3 regions of the Cobetia sp. 1CM21F genome follow, and region 2 is predicted to be linked to each of the others. Evidence: predicted binding sites of a transcription regulator. Region 2 holds the regulator's gene; each other region holds the start of a gene.
The links. Region 2 encodes PhoB, which activates phosphate uptake and scavenging genes when phosphate is short. Its sites were predicted from a motif close to TGTCATANNNNTGTCANA; they were not measured.
Positions count from the first base shown of each region.

Region 1: a site for PhoB is predicted at 2,418-2,435, ahead of phbB (acetoacetyl-CoA reductase). Genes of this name have one in related genera too.
Region 3: a site for PhoB is predicted at 2,519-2,536, ahead of MSG32_RS02250 (alkaline phosphatase). Genes of this name have one in related genera too.

Region 1 covers NZ_JALNTQ010000009.1:20,787-25,685, reverse strand. The annotation lists gene MSG32_RS17685 (DUF349 domain-containing protein) at 1-1,395, shown strand, start outside; gene phbB (acetoacetyl-CoA reductase) at 1,547-2,293, opposite strand; tRNA gene MSG32_RS17675 (tRNA-Met) at 2,664-2,740, shown strand; tRNA gene MSG32_RS17670 (tRNA-Met) at 2,794-2,870, shown strand; tRNA gene MSG32_RS17665 (tRNA-Met) at 2,914-2,990, shown strand; gene MSG32_RS17660 (EVE domain-containing protein) at 3,160-3,639, shown strand; gene MSG32_RS17655 (tetratricopeptide repeat protein) at 3,774-4,739, shown strand.
Region 2 covers NZ_JALNTQ010000004.1:82,078-86,976, forward strand. The annotation lists gene MSG32_RS13570 (FAD-dependent oxidoreductase) at 1-705, opposite strand, end outside; gene MSG32_RS13575 (chorismate lyase) at 1,024-1,602, shown strand; gene ubiA (4-hydroxybenzoate octaprenyltransferase) at 1,670-2,560, shown strand; gene phoB (phosphate regulon transcriptional regulator PhoB) at 2,784-3,473, shown strand; gene phoR (phosphate regulon sensor histidine kinase PhoR) at 3,481-4,803, shown strand.
Region 3 covers NZ_JALNTQ010000001.1:534,379-539,277, reverse strand. The annotation lists gene MSG32_RS02255 (cell wall hydrolase) at 1-453, shown strand, start outside; gene MSG32_RS02250 (alkaline phosphatase) at 658-2,277, opposite strand; gene MSG32_RS02245 (TerB family tellurite resistance protein) at 2,674-3,147, opposite strand; gene metG (methionine--tRNA ligase) at 3,397-4,899, shown strand, end outside.

The DNA.
Region 1 (4,899 bases), on a different contig from region 2:
CGCCAGACCCGCCTGCGCCAGCTGGGCGCGCGTGTCGCGGAACTCCGTGACTGGCAGAACTTCGTCGCGGCGCCCAAGCGCGAGCAACTGCTCGAGGCCATCACCACCCTGAGCGAGCGCGATGACATCAGCGATGAGCAGCGCGACCGCCAGCACCAGCAGCTGATTCAGCAATGGCGCGAGCTGGGTGATGCGGCTGCCAGCCGCGATGCCAGCCAGGCCTTCCGCACTGCCTCTGACGCCATCAAGTTGCGCCTGCGGGATTACCGCGAATCGCGCAAGCAGCTGCGTGAACACAATCTGGCCATGCGCGAAGCGCTCTGCGAGCAGCTCGAATCGCTCAACGGCCACGCCATGGACGATGCCGACCCCGACTCCCTGCGCCAGATCCGTGATCGCGCCCGTGAGGAATGGCGTCGCCACACGCCGGTGCCCGCAGGCCCCGGTCGCCAGCTGTCGCATCGCTTCGGTGAGGCGCTGACGGCACTGCAGGGACTGATCGACAGCCGCGCGGGCCAGATCGCCGCCGCCAAGCAGGCACTGGTCGACGCCGTCGAGGCGCTGGCCAATGAGGACTCGCCGGCACGTGCCCGCGCCGAACAGGCCAAGGCACTGCAGAGTCGCTGGCGCGAGATGGGCCGCGCGCCCAAGGGCGAAGAACAACGTCTGTGGGCCGCCTTCCGCGCGGCGTGCGACCGCATCTTCGCCGCGCGCGATCAGGACCGCGAAGACCGCGACAGCCGCGAGCAGGCACGTCTGGATCAGTGGCAGGCGCTGATCGAACGCCTCGACAGCTGGGAGCCGGAGACGCTGGAAGACGCCGCCCTGCTCGATGACGCCCTGAAGGAAGCCGACACCCTCGGTCCGCTGCCGCGCGGCAAGCGGGGCGACGGCATGCGTCGTCGCTGGACCGGCATTCTCAAGCGTCGCGAGCAGCGTCTGGATGAACTGCACGCCCTGCAGCTGCGCGAGGAATGGCAGCAATGGCGTGATCTGCTCGAACAGCACGCCGTAGCGGATGCCAGCGCGCGCAACGGCGACGTGCAGGATGTCGAGCTGCCGAACACCTCGGCCTTCGACGACAACAGCCGTCAGGCCAATGCGGCGCGCAACCAGATGCGCCAGGCCCTGCCGAGCAACTGCAGCGCCGCCAATGAGCGCCTGGCCGAGCTGCGTGTCCACCTGGCCATTCTGTTCGAGGCCCCGCTGGGCAGCGAAGATGAATCACGCCGCCTGACCGTGCAGGTCGCGCGCATCAACCAGCAGCTGGGTGAGCGCATGGAGCGTGAAGAAGAGCTGGATGAGGTGCTGGATGCGCTGCTCGCCAATGGTCCGCTGGACTGGGACGCCTGGCAGACCGAACTGCCACGCTTCGATGCGCTGTTCAATCACTGAGCCAGTGCTCTTGAGCTGGTGACGACGCGCTCGCAAGACTGAAGTCATGGCAACGAAAAGCCCCCGCCTCGATAGAGACGGGGGCTTTTTCATTCTCTCGCCAGGCGGGGCCGGGTGCCAACCCTGCACTGGCTCGCGCTAGCGCAGAGCATCAGCTCATGAACTGGCCGCCATTGATATCCAGGTTGGCACCGGTGATGAAGCCGGATTTCTCGTCGGCCAGGAAGGCGACCGCACGTGCGATCTCGTCCGGCTGACCATAACGCTTGACCGGGATGGTCTCGCGGATCGATTCACGGATCTCTTCGGGGATCTTCATGATCATGTCGGTGGCGATGTAGCCCGGTGACAGGGTGTTGACGGTAATGCCCTTGGTCGCGGTTTCCTGCGCCAGCGCCATGGTCAGACCATGCATGCCCGCCTTGGCGGCCGAGTAGTTGACCTGCCCGAACTGGCCCTTGCGGCCATTGATGGAGGAGATGTTCACGATGCGGCCGTACTTGTGCTCCAGCATGTCATTGATGACGGCACGGCAGGTGTTGAAGACGCTGTCGAGGTTGCAGTTGATGACTTCTCGCCACTGCTCATAGCTCATCTTGCGCATGGAGGTATCACGCGTGATGCCGGCGCAGTTGACCAGAACCGCGATCGGACCGAAGCGCTCGCGGATTTCGTTGACGCCTGCCTGACAGGCTTCGAAGTTGTCCAGCTCGATGCCGGACAGTGCGATGTTCTCGAACCCGGCAGCGCGCTGTTCCGACAGCCACCCCTCTGCCTTTTCCTTGTTCCTGTAACCCGCAATTACCTGATACCCCTGGTTCGCCAGCTCGCGGCAGATAGCGGAACCAATGCCACCGGTACCACCGGTAACCCATGCGACGGGTGCTGTTTGTGTCATCTTATTGTGTCTCCCTAATCCTGGAACGTCCTGTGTCCTTGGCTTGGGCACAGCTTGGCGAATCTGCGGACACCCCCGCCCTGAGAAAACGAGAATGCCTGCAATGACAACAATGACCCGCGTCTCTAACAGCCTGATGACAATCGTGCACTCTGTGACGCCTGCCATCCGCCTGTGCGAGGCGCGTCCTCCTCAGTATGGACAGGATGCAGCGGGAATGTATGTAGCAGATCTCTCACACAAGATGCCGATAATCGCTCGAGGTACGCAGACGGGTTGGTGACGACTCACCGGACACGAGAAGTTTGCGTCAATTACGGGATAACGGTTGACGCAGCACTGTATATCCTTATACTACGCCCCACGTTGATGCGGGGTGGAGCAGTCTGGTAGCTCGTCGGGCTCATAACCCGAAGGTCATCGGTTCAAATCCGGTCCCCGCTACCACTGACAAGTCGTTGCCTATCAAGGTAATTGCCGGTCAGACACCAACGTGATGTTGCGGGATGGAGCAGTCTGGTAGCTCGTCGGGCTCATAACCCGAAGGTCATCGGTTCAAATCCGGTTCCCGCTACCAACCTCTGATGCGTCAGAGTTGGAGCAAAGGCAGTACCCAGTGTTGCGGGGTGGAGCAGTCTGGTAGCTCGTCGGGCTCATAACCCGAAGGTCATCGGTTCAAATCCGGTCCCCGCTACCAAGAATTCGAAAGGCCTGATGCATGGCATCAGGCCTTTTTCGTATGCGTGAAATTCCTGTGCGATGATGGCGAGGAAGCCGGTTCTCGGGCCTGGCCACCCCTATCCACACAGGGCCCCTTCACCCCTGGCCCTTCACACTCATCACGTCAGTCCCAAGGGAGTGCCTGCATGCGCCACTGGCTGGTCAAGACCGAACCCGATGCCTTCTCGCTGGATGACCTGCGCCGCGAATCACCGGCGCTCTGGGATGGCGTGCGCAACTATCAGGCGCGCAACTTCCTGCGTGAGATGCAGCTCGGTGATGTCGTGCTCATCCAGCACTCCAGCTGCAAGGTGCCTGCGGTGGTCGGACTGGCCGTCGTCAGCGAACTCGCCCTGCCCGACCCGACGGCCAGTGACCCCGAGCACAAGGGCTTCGACCCACGTCAGGTGGCAGATATCGATGCCGACAAGCCTCCGCGCTGGGTCGCCCCGCATCTGAGCTACCTTCGCCCGCTGCGCACCACCCTGCCCATCGCGCGCCTGAAGGCCCGGCCCGAGCTGGCGGACAGCCACCTGGTGCGCCGCGCACGCCTGTCCGTGATGCCGCTCAGCGAGAGCGAAGCCGCCTGCATCGCCAGTCTGGCCGACGACACCCTGCTGCCGTGAACCGACGCGCCCGGGGCGATCGCGCGAGGAAGTGACCGGCAGCGCCTTGAACTCCACTGCGACGGGCCGCATCATCAGGCCAACCGGCTCGCGCGCGAGCCTTGAATCGCAGACAGAATTTCGGGGCATGCACCATGATCATCGATCCCAATACCGGCCAGCCACTGACCGGCAATGACACCACCGCCGCCCAGCCACAAGGGGTGGTCGGCGGCGGTGCCGCCAGTGCACCGCGCCAGGCAGAAGACGCCAACACCTACATCATCGATGTGGACATGAGCAATCTTCAGCAGGTGCTGGAAGCCTCACAGCAAGTGCCGGTACTGCTGGATTGCTGGTCGCCGCAGAGCGAGCATTGCCTCGTTCTGACACCGATCCTCGAGAAGCTGGCGCGTGAATATGCGGGCGGCTTCATCCTGGCCAAGCTGAACGCCGAGGAACAGCAGGACATCGCCGCTCAGCTGGGCGTGCGCTCGGTACCGGACGTCAAGCTGGTCATCCAGGGCGGTCTGGCAGGCAACTTCACCGGCGCACGTCCGGAAGCCGAGATTCGCCAGTTCCTCGAGCAGCACAAGGTCCAGCCGGCGGCAGGAGCAGGCCCCAGCCTCGCGGAGCAGGCGGCCACTGCACTGGAAAGCGGCGACCTCGTCACCGCCAAGGCGCTGTATCAGCAGCTGGCGCAGGAATCCCCCGAGACACCGGAATACCGCATCCACCTCGCCTCGGTGCTGGTCGCAGAAGGCAATGGTGAAGAGGCCCGTCAGCTGCTGGACTCCCTCAAGCCGGAAGACCGTGACGGTGCCCAGGCGCGTGGCGTACGTGCGCGCATCGACTTCATCGCCGAGGCACCGTCTCCCGAAGAGGTGCAGGCGATGATCGAGCGGGACGACAGCGAAGCCCGCTATCAGCGCGCCATGCGTGATCTGGCGGATGGCCATTACGAGCTGGCGCTGGATGCCCTGATCAGCCTGGTGAAGACCGACCGCCAGTACGGCGATGATCTGGCACGCAAGACGCTGCTGCGTGTGTTCGACGCCCTCGGCGCGACCCATGAGCTGACCGTGCGCTTCCGTCGCCAACTGTTCGCTCTGATGTACTGATCGTGCTGGTGCGCTGATCGTGCTGGTGCGCTGATCGTGCTGCTGACCGCACTGATGAGCTGAACACGCCACGCAGATGACAAGGCCCCGCCTCCGGTTAAGGAAGCGGGGCCTTGTCATAGAGGGCCTGCCGTCGCGCCGATTCAAGGGCTAACGACGG
Region 2 (4,899 bases):
GACCGGCGCGGCCTGGCGCTCGGCCTCCTCGCCTGAGCTGGCGGCGATGGTCTCGACCATCTCGCCCTGGCGACGCGTCACACCGAGTCCATCCAGCGCCACACCCAGACGCTGCCCCAGCGCTTGCGGCAGCAACCCATCCAGCGGAGTTTCCTCAGGCGCGACCAGCGTGACGCAGTGGCCGGCGGCCGTCAGATCATTGGCGTATTCACAGCCGACCAGTCCGGCACCGACAATTACCACGTGCCCGTTTTCCCCGCGCTCGCGGGCCTTCGTCAGCGTCGCGCAGAAGGCCGCATAGTCGTCGAGGTCATTGATGCTCTGCACGCGTGAGGCCACTTCCGCGGCGACGGGGAAGGGACGACGCGGCGCGGCGCCGAGTGCCAGCACCAGCTCGTCATAGGCCAGACATTCCTCGCCCAGCCATAGCTGGCGGGCATCACCATCGATGGCAGTGACGCGTTGATGGGTACGCAGCTCGGCATTCAGCTCGTCCACCAGCGCCACCGGCGCCTGACGCGACAGATCGGTGGCCGACATCTTCTTGGCGAAGGCGGTGGACAGCATGGGCTTGGCGTAATCGTGGCCGCTGTCCTGGCTGATGAGTATCAGCCGGCTGTCCTTGTCACGCGCACGCAGCGCGCGCGCCAGACCAATGCCCGCCATGCCGGTACCAATGATGACAAGGGTGCGAGGGTCGCGCATGGCACCATCTCCTGAGATCGATCCGAGGGAAGCGCTGATGAAAGAGCGCCAGCAGCGTCCGTCATGAACGCCGATGAATGCGCCCAGCATACCAGCCCGCCAGCAGTGCAGGCATGCCTGAGCGGGAGGCCTTGCCGCCCGGCCATGCTAGACTCGCCATTTCGTCATCCTGACAGGGAATTCACCGTGGTCCGATGCCCAGCAGGCGAGCCTCATCACGCAGCGCTCACGCCACAGACCTCCACCTGTGAGGCGCCTCATTCGTCAGCCGAGTCCCTGTGCCAGCCTGCGCCTCGCTGGCCTTTGCCCACGCGCGTCATGCCCGCTGCTTCGGCGGCGGTGCGCCGCCATTGGCAGCCGGCTGCCGCACTGCAGGGTGTCATGCCGGCCGGCTGGTGGGCGTGGCTCTCCTCGACGGACTCGCTGACCCAGCGTCTTGCCAGCGCCATGCAGCAGCAGGATGAACGCGATGGCCAGCCCATTCAGGGCCTGCGCGTGCGCCTGCTGCTGCAGGACACCGGCCCCGCGCGGCTGGATGAGGCGCGCCTGCTGGGCATCGGCCCACGCCGGCATGTCTGGCGGCGCGAAGTGGCACTCTGTCATGGCGATACGCCATGGGTGATCGCACGCTCGCTGGCGGCGCTGGACCTGGCCCACGGTCACCGCCTCTCGACGCTGGGCGAGCGCTCGCTGGGCCATTGGCTGTTTCGCCAGCCCGACCTGACCCGCAGCGCCATCGATGTCAGCCGCGCCCCGCTGGTGCTTTCGAGCCCCAGGCCGCTGGCCCGCACCACCAGCCTGTGGATGCGCCGCTCGATGTTCTCGCATGGTCGCTTCAAGGTGCTGGTGCAGGAGGGCTTCACACCGGCCTTCCAGCACGCGCTGCAGCTGGCCTGAGCCTTGCGGCCGACTGGCCTCGTTTCTCTCTCTTCCCTTGCCCACTACCATCCGCCCAGGAGCCCCGATGACCGCGTCATCCACTTCCGCCGCTTCGCGTCCTTCCAGACTGGCCGACTACCTCGCCCTGACACGGCTGGACCGCCCCATCGGCACCTGGCTGCTGATGTGGCCGACCCTGTGGGCACTGTGGCTGGCGGCAGATGGCATTCCCGAGCGCACGACCCTGCTGATCTTCATCGCCGGGGTCTATCTGATGCGCGCCGCCGGCTGCGTCATCAACGACTACGCCGATCGCCATTGGGACAAGCATGTCGAGCGCACGCGAGACCGGCCGCTGACCTCGGGCCGCATTTCGGAACGCGAGGCGCTGACGCTGTTCGGGGGGCTGGTCGCGGCCGCCTTCGTGCTGGTGTGCTTCACCAACCTGACCACGGTGCTGCTGTCGATCGTCGCCGTGCTGCTGGCGGCCAGCTATCCGTTCATGAAGCGCTTCCATCATCTGCCCCAGGTGGTGCTGGGCGCCGCCTTCGGCTGGGCGATTCCGATGGCCTTCGCCGCGACGCTGGAGGAGGTGCCGACCTACGGCTGGTGGCTGTTCGCGGCCAACCTGATGTGGACGGTGGCCTACGACACCGCCTACGCGATGGTCGATCGCAACGACGACCTCAAGGTGGGCATCAAGTCCACCGCCGTGCTGTTCGGGCGTGCCGACAAGCTGATGATCGGCCTGTTGCAGCTGGGCATGCTGGTGGTGTTGATCGGCATCGGCCTGCAGCTGGCGCTGGGCATCTTCTACTGGCTGGGGCTGGCCGCCGCCGCCGTCACCTTCGTCTGGCAGCAACGTCTGATCCGGGAGCGTGAGCGTGCGCCCTGCTTCCAGGCCTTCCTCAACAATCATTGGACGGGTTTGCTGATCTTCGCCGGTATCGCCCTGGCGACCTGGCCGATGAGCTGACTCCTGCATAAACATTAGTATTATTTAATTTAAAGCGACCCCTGCCCTCTGTTGCTCCCCAGCCCACGGTTCATGCCTGCCTGCCGCGCCTCCAAGGCGGCTGGCAGGCTTGCGTGCAAGCTGCCATGCTGGCAGTTGTCATCTCGTTGTCATATAAGCGGGTTGTAATCGTCATCGACTTGTCATTCTGGCGCGTGCGCCGACTGCTGCATGGGATCTAGCGATGAGCTCCAAGACCGTACTGATTGTCGACGATGAATCCTCGATTCGCGAGATGATCGCCGTTGCCCTCGAAATGGCGGATTACCGCGTGCTGGAGGCAGACAATGCCCGGGACGCCCACGCCATCGTCGTCGATGAAAAGCCCGATCTGCTGTTGCTGGACTGGATGATGCCGGGCACCAGTGGCCTGGAGCTCGCGCGGCGTCTCAAGCGTGACGAGACCACCTCGGAGCTGCCGATCATCCTGTTGACCGCCAAGGGCGAGGAAGACAACAAGATTCAAGGCCTGGAAGCCGGTGCCGACGACTACATCACCAAGCCCTTCTCGCCGCGCGAGCTGGTCGCCCGTCTCAAGGCCGTGCTGCGTCGCACCACTCCCAAGGGAGTCGAGGAGGCGGTGGAAGTCGAAGGCCTGATGCTCGACCCGGCCAGCCACCGCGTCACCGCCCACGGCAACTCACTGGATGTCGGCCCGACCGAATATCGCCTGCTGCAGTTCTTCATGACGCATCAGGAGCGTGCCTACACGCGCAGCCAGCTGCTCGATCAGGTATGGGGCGGCAACGTCTATGTCGAGGAGCGCACCGTGGACGTGCACATCCGTCGCCTGCGCAAGGCGCTGGGCACAGGCCATCAGCATCTGATCCAGACCGTCCGCGGCACCGGTTACCGCTTCAGCGCTCAGGCCTGAGGGATTCATGCGCTATTGGACCAACGAGCTATGGCGCCTCGGCTACCTTGCCGGTGGCTTCGGCCTGATCGGTGGCCTGCTGGGCCATCTGGGCTGGGGCCTGGCGCTGGGTCTTTCGCTGTATCTGTTCGTCCATCTCAAGCACTTGAAGAGCCTCTACACCTGGCTGATCACCAATCCCCATGAAGAGCCGCCGCCCGGCGATGGCGTCTGGGGAGACCTGCTCGATCGTCTCTACCGCTACCAGAAGGGCCAGCGTCAGGCTCAGGAGCGACTGCGCAGCATCCTCAACCGTATCCAGGAATCCTCCGAGGCCATGCGCGACGGCCTGGTGATGCTGGACAACCACGGTGACATGGAATGGTGGAACAGCGCTGCCGAGCAGCTGGTCGGTCTCAAGGCCAGCCACGACCGCGGTCAGCACATCACCAACTATCTGCGTGACCCCGTCTTCATCGACTACTTCAATCGGCTGGCCTACCGCGAGCCGCTGACGCTCCAGTCGCCGCTGTCTGACAACCTGACGCTGCAGATCTCCATCACCCTGTTCGGTGACAACGAGCGCCTGGTCATGCTGCGTGACGTCACCCGCCTCTATCGCCTGGAAGAGATGCGCCGCGACTTCGTGGCCAATGTCTCCCATGAGCTGCGCACGCCGCTGACGGTACTGGCCGGCTATCTCGAGACCTACTCCGATTACGCCGATGACCTGCCACCGCGCTGGCAGCGTGGACTGGGCCAGATGCAGAGCCAGACCGACCGCATGCAGCATCTGGTCGAGGACCTGCTGACCCTGTCACGCCTGGAAACCGACGAACTGTCCGACAACGGTCGCTGCATCGACATGAGCGCCCTGCTCGGCCATATCCGCGACGACGCCGAAGGCCTGTCCCAGGGGCGCCACACCTTCTCCATCGAGGCCGATGCCAGCCTGTCTCTGCGCGGTGAGGAGCAGGAACTGCGCAGCGCGATCTCGAATCTGGTCTTCAATGCGGTGCGCTACACCCCCGAAGACTGTCATATCACCCTGCGCTGGAAGGCGGATGACCAGGGCCTGCTGGTCGAGGTGGAAGATGATGGGGACGGGATCGACCCGGTCCACCTGCCGCGCCTGACCGAACGCTTCTATCGCATCGACAAGGGCCGCAGCACCGCCACGGGAGGCACCGGCCTCGGGCTTGCCATCGTCAAGCATGTGCTGATTCGCCATCAGGGCCATCTGGAGATCGACAGCCACCCCGGCGAGGGTGCGCGCTTCCGCTGTCACTTCCCCGACGAGCGCGCCTGTCAGGCGAGCGCTCCCCAGGCCAGCAGTGCGCTAGCCCAGTGATGGGCTGATTCCGTGATGATCTGACCCGAACGCCAGCCCAACGCAGAACGCCCCGCAGCCACCTCGAAAGGAGGCGACTGCGGGGCGTTTCGTTTG
Region 3 (4,899 bases), on a different contig from region 2:
GTGCCCGAGAGCCTGCTGCTCAGCAAGGCCGGCGCCAAGGCGATCGACCCCAACGGCCAGCGTCCGGTGGATGACCCGCTGACCTGCCTGGCGCGCGCCGCCTACTGGGAAGCCAAGGGCGAAGGCAGAAGCGGCATGCAGGGCATCGTCAATGTGGTGATCAACCGCGCCGCCGACCCGCGCTTCCCCGACAGCCTGTGCGGCGTGGTCAAGCAGGGTGGCGAAAGCGGCAGCTGCCAGTTCTCCTGGTGGTGTGACGGGCGCTCCGACCGCATTCGCGAACCCGCCGCCTACGCCGAGGCACGCGACGTGGCCCGTCAGGCGCTCAACCATCAGCTGGAAGACGTCACCGACGGCGCCCTCTACTTCCACGCCCGCTACGCCACGCCCTACTGGGCCAAGCGCTTCGTGCGCACCGCGCGCATCGGTCAGCACCTGTTCTATCGCAACTGACTCACCCTCTCACCAGGGCATGACGGGTAGAACCATCACCAGCAAGTTGCCTGACATGCCGCACGCCAGCGCCATGTCACGTACAAGACCGTGACGGGAAGACCGTACAGGAAACAGACAAACCAGAAGGCCCCTGATGATTCACTCATCAGGGGCCTTCTGGGGCATATCATCACTCAATCTTCAGAAATGGGCCGAGTCCGACTACTTCGCTACCACTGTCTTCAGATACTGCCCTATCTCGGAATGGTGCAGGATGGACGAGACCGGCAAGATGTCGTTGGCTGGCCCCCATGCAAAGACGTTGACTGGCGTATGGGTGTGCGTACCAGTCCCCCAGACGGTGTTTTGCTGTGTCGCCAATGCCCGCGCCAGCAGGTTGCCGCGATCGTTATAGGGGAAGAAGGCGTCGAAGTCGTGAACTGCCGGCACCTCGCTGACCCCGAGGTAACTATGTCCATCCACATGATAGGGGTTGGGCTTGTTGGCCAGTACTTCAGCTGCCTGGGCTTCGGTAATCTGGAAGTCACTATTGCCATTGACAGCCGCCATCAAGCGCGCCGGTGTGCGCTCACCTTGCGGTAGTGCCTCGAAATCACTGAGCAGCTCGTAATAGGTCTGCTTCTGCTCATAGAGACTGTCCAGAATCGAGAAGTCACCAAAATTGAAATTGGGAGCGTAATCCTGATCTGCGAATGCAGGGCCTGATTTCTTCTGCGCTGCCGGTAAATTGGCGCTGGAATAACTGAAGCCGAATGCCCCCGTCTCATGGTCGGCCGTTACCAGAATTATTGTATCGTCTCGCTCTCGCGCCCAGTCATAGACACCTTGCACGGCCTCATCGAACTTGATCAGTTCATTGAGCATGGTGCCCGCATCATTGGAATGCGCGGCCCAGTCGATCTGGCCACCCTCGACCATCAAAAAGAAACCATCATCATCCTGTTCCAGCATTGACAGTGCTTTCTGGGTCATCTCATGCAGGGTCGGCTGCTGACGCTGTGGGTCATCATGGCTATCTCGATAGCTGATACCATCCGCCATACCCGAGTTGGCGAATAGCCCCAATACCTTGGTGCCATTGAGTGCGGCCATCTGATCACGCGTAAAGGCTAGCCCATAGCCTTGATCTGCAGCTTCCTGGAGCAGATTTCGTTCATCCTTGCGCTTGGAGGTTGGCGACCAGGCACCTTGCATCAGCGTCTCGACACTGCCCGCGCTTTCCCCCGGCTCACTGACGGACTGTGGCACGAAGTGACGCAACCCTCCCGACAGCATGACATCCGGCCCGGTCATGAGCATGTCTTCGGCAATGGCATTTTCCAGTGAACGATGCGGCTGGTGGGCGGCGAAGGCCGCCGGAGTCGCGTGGGTCAGGCGCGTATCGGACACCAATCCGGTGGCCTTGCCGACTCGTTTGGCAAGCTCGAGGACGGTTTCCACCCGATTACCCTCTGAATCTATGCCGATCACCTCGCCCCCGGTGAAGATACCCGTCGAGAGCTGAGTCGCTGAACAGGCCGAATCCACTACCACGGCATCTTCAGGGTGAGTCAATGAAGCGCCCACCACGCCTTCCTTCGCCAGCTGGTAGAGTGCCGTCGAACGCCCCTGATATATCGAATCCGGCGCACGATTGGCGTATGTCTCCAGCATGCCAACCTGCTGGGGCCCCATGCCATCGCCAATCATCAGAATGACATTCTTGATCTCTGCCGCATTGGCCAGCGGCATCCAGCTCATGCTTCCCGTCAGCGCAACGACGGCCCACCCTTTTCGACACCATCGTCCTTGCCAGTTCTGATGAGGCATCATCATGGTCATCTCCCGTGTTCCCTTGTCATTGATGGCATCCGTGTTACCCGGGCACATACGATACTCGTGCAAGTCTGTACGTCTGTGCTCGAACGGAGCGCTTATTGGTCAGAAATGAATCGCAATCTGCTCACATGGCGGCACTCAAGGTGCCAGCTGGAGCATGCGCTTCACTATTGACGACGCAAGCAGAGCCGTCCATATCAATGGCCCGGCGACAGGATAATTCATGACGAAAGGATGACGTGAAGATGTCAGATTAATGACAGACGACACTGCGACCCGAAGCCGCAAACACGACGCCCCCGCTGCCATTGGCAACGGGGGCGTCTGCTTGGGGGTGTCGTAATAGGGGCGTGTGCCTAAGGGGTGGACAGGGACACCCTTCCCAAAATTCCTGACGGATCAGGTGTCTGGCTGCGCCGCCAGCTTGGTGCGGATGAACTCGCTGTGGCTGACGTGCAGCAGGCCGGCAAGACGGCGGATGCGATGCTCTTCCTGCGGGTCCAGCTCGCCATCGGCGTAGGCCAGCTCCCAGAGCATGCCGATCAGCTCACTGCGCTCCTCAAGGCTCATGTGCTCGTTGAGCTGCTTGACGAAGCGGTAGTGGTCCGTGGCCTGCTCGGCATCCTGCTCGGCCTGGGCCAGCAGGCTGGCAAGTTCCTCACCCCCCAGCGAGAAGCGCTCGGCCAGCTGGCGCGCCAGGGCTTCACGCTCGCGCACATCGAGATGGTCATCGGCGCGTACCACCTCGAACATCAGCACGGCCATGGCGAGTTCCGGGCCGGGCTCCTCGTTGGGGCGGGCGTTGCTGCCGGGCATCATCACCTGGCGGATGAGACGATTGATCTGACCGGCGACGGATAGCTGTGCTGGCATGCTGACCTCCAGGAACGGAAAATGTAGTGTCCTTGAATCCTTCATGAGGGCAGCGGCACGGGTTGCAACCTCGCAGTTGCGCACGCCAGCGTTGCCGGTGACGCGACGCGCCCTTCGCGCCGCCCGCACCTTCGCGATATAGTAGCGCCCATCCCGACGGGGCGATGCGTTCGCCCCTTATCACGAGTCATCCCGGCGAGTGGCTGCGCACTGCGCAGCAGGCGCCCTTTACCGTCAAGACGAGGCCTCATGTCAGCGCGCAAGATTCTGGTCACCAGTGCCCTGCCCTACGCCAATGGGTCGATCCACCTGGGTCACCTGCTTGAGTACATCCAGACCGACATCTGGGTACGCTTCCAGAAAAGCCGTGGCCACGAATGCCATTACGTGTGCGCCGATGACGCCCACGGCACCGCCATCATGCTGCGTGCCGAGCAGGAAGGTGTCACCGCCGAGCAGCTGATCCAGCGTGTGAGTGACGAGCACCAGGCCGACTTCGCCAAGTTCGGCGTCGGCTTTGACAACTATCACTCCACCCACTCGCCGGAAAACCGCGCCCACAGCGAGCGCATCTATCTGGCGCTGCGCGATGCCGGCCATATCGCCACGCGCGATATCGAGCAGATGTTCGATCCGGTCAAGGGCCTGTTCCTCGCCGACCGCTTCATCAAGGGCACCTGCCCGAAGTGCAAGACCGAAGACCAGTACGGCGACAACTGTGAAGCCTGCGGCGCGGCCTACACGCCGGCTGAGCTGATCGATCCGGTCTCGGCCATTTCCGGCGCCACGCCGGAAATGCGCACGTCCACCCACTACTTCTTCAAGCTGCCGAACTTCGCCGAGTTCCTGCAGGAGTGGACCAAGAGCGGCCGCGTGCAGAGCCAGATTTCCAACAAGCTGCAGGAATGGTTCGAGGCGGGTCTGGCCGAGTGGGACATCTCCCGCGATGCGCCCTACTTCGGCTTCGAGATTCCCGACGCGCCGGGCAAGTACTTCTACGTATGGCTGGACGCGCCGATCGGCTACCTCGCCAGCTTCCAGAACCTGTGCGAGAAGCAGGGCATCGACTTCGACAGCTACTGGAAGGCCGATTCCGACGCCGAGGTCTATCACTTCATCGGCAAGGACATCGTCTACTTCCACGCCCTGTTCTGGCCGGCGATGCTGGAAGGTGCCGGCATGCGCACCCCGACCGGCGTCAACTGCCACGGTTTCGTGACCGTCAATGGTGCCAAGATGTCCAAGTCGCGCGGCACCTTCATCAAGGCCGACACCTATGCGCAGTTCCTCAACCCGGAATACCTGCGCTACTACTTCGCCGCCAAGCTGACCTCCGGCGTCGATGATCTCGACCTCAATCTCGACGACTTCACCGCCCGCGTGAATTCCGACCTGGTCGGCAAGGTGGTCAACATCGCCAGCCGCTGCGCCGGTTTCGTCAAGAAGTTCGGCGACGGCAAGCTGTCCGCCACCTGCGCCGAGCCGGAGCTGGTCGAGCGCTTCATCGCCGCTGGCGAAGGCATCGCGGCGGACTTCGAAGCCCGTGAATTCGCGCGCGCCATGCGCAAGGTGATGGAGCTGGCCGATGAAGCCAACACCTACATCGCCGACAAGGCGCCGTGGGCGATGGCCAAGGAAGACGGCCGCGAGCAGGAAGTGCTCGACGTCTGCTCCGTGGGCATCAACCTGTTCCGCCAGCTGATGGTCTATCTGGCGCCAGTGATCCCGGAGCTGACCGACAAGGCGCGCGAC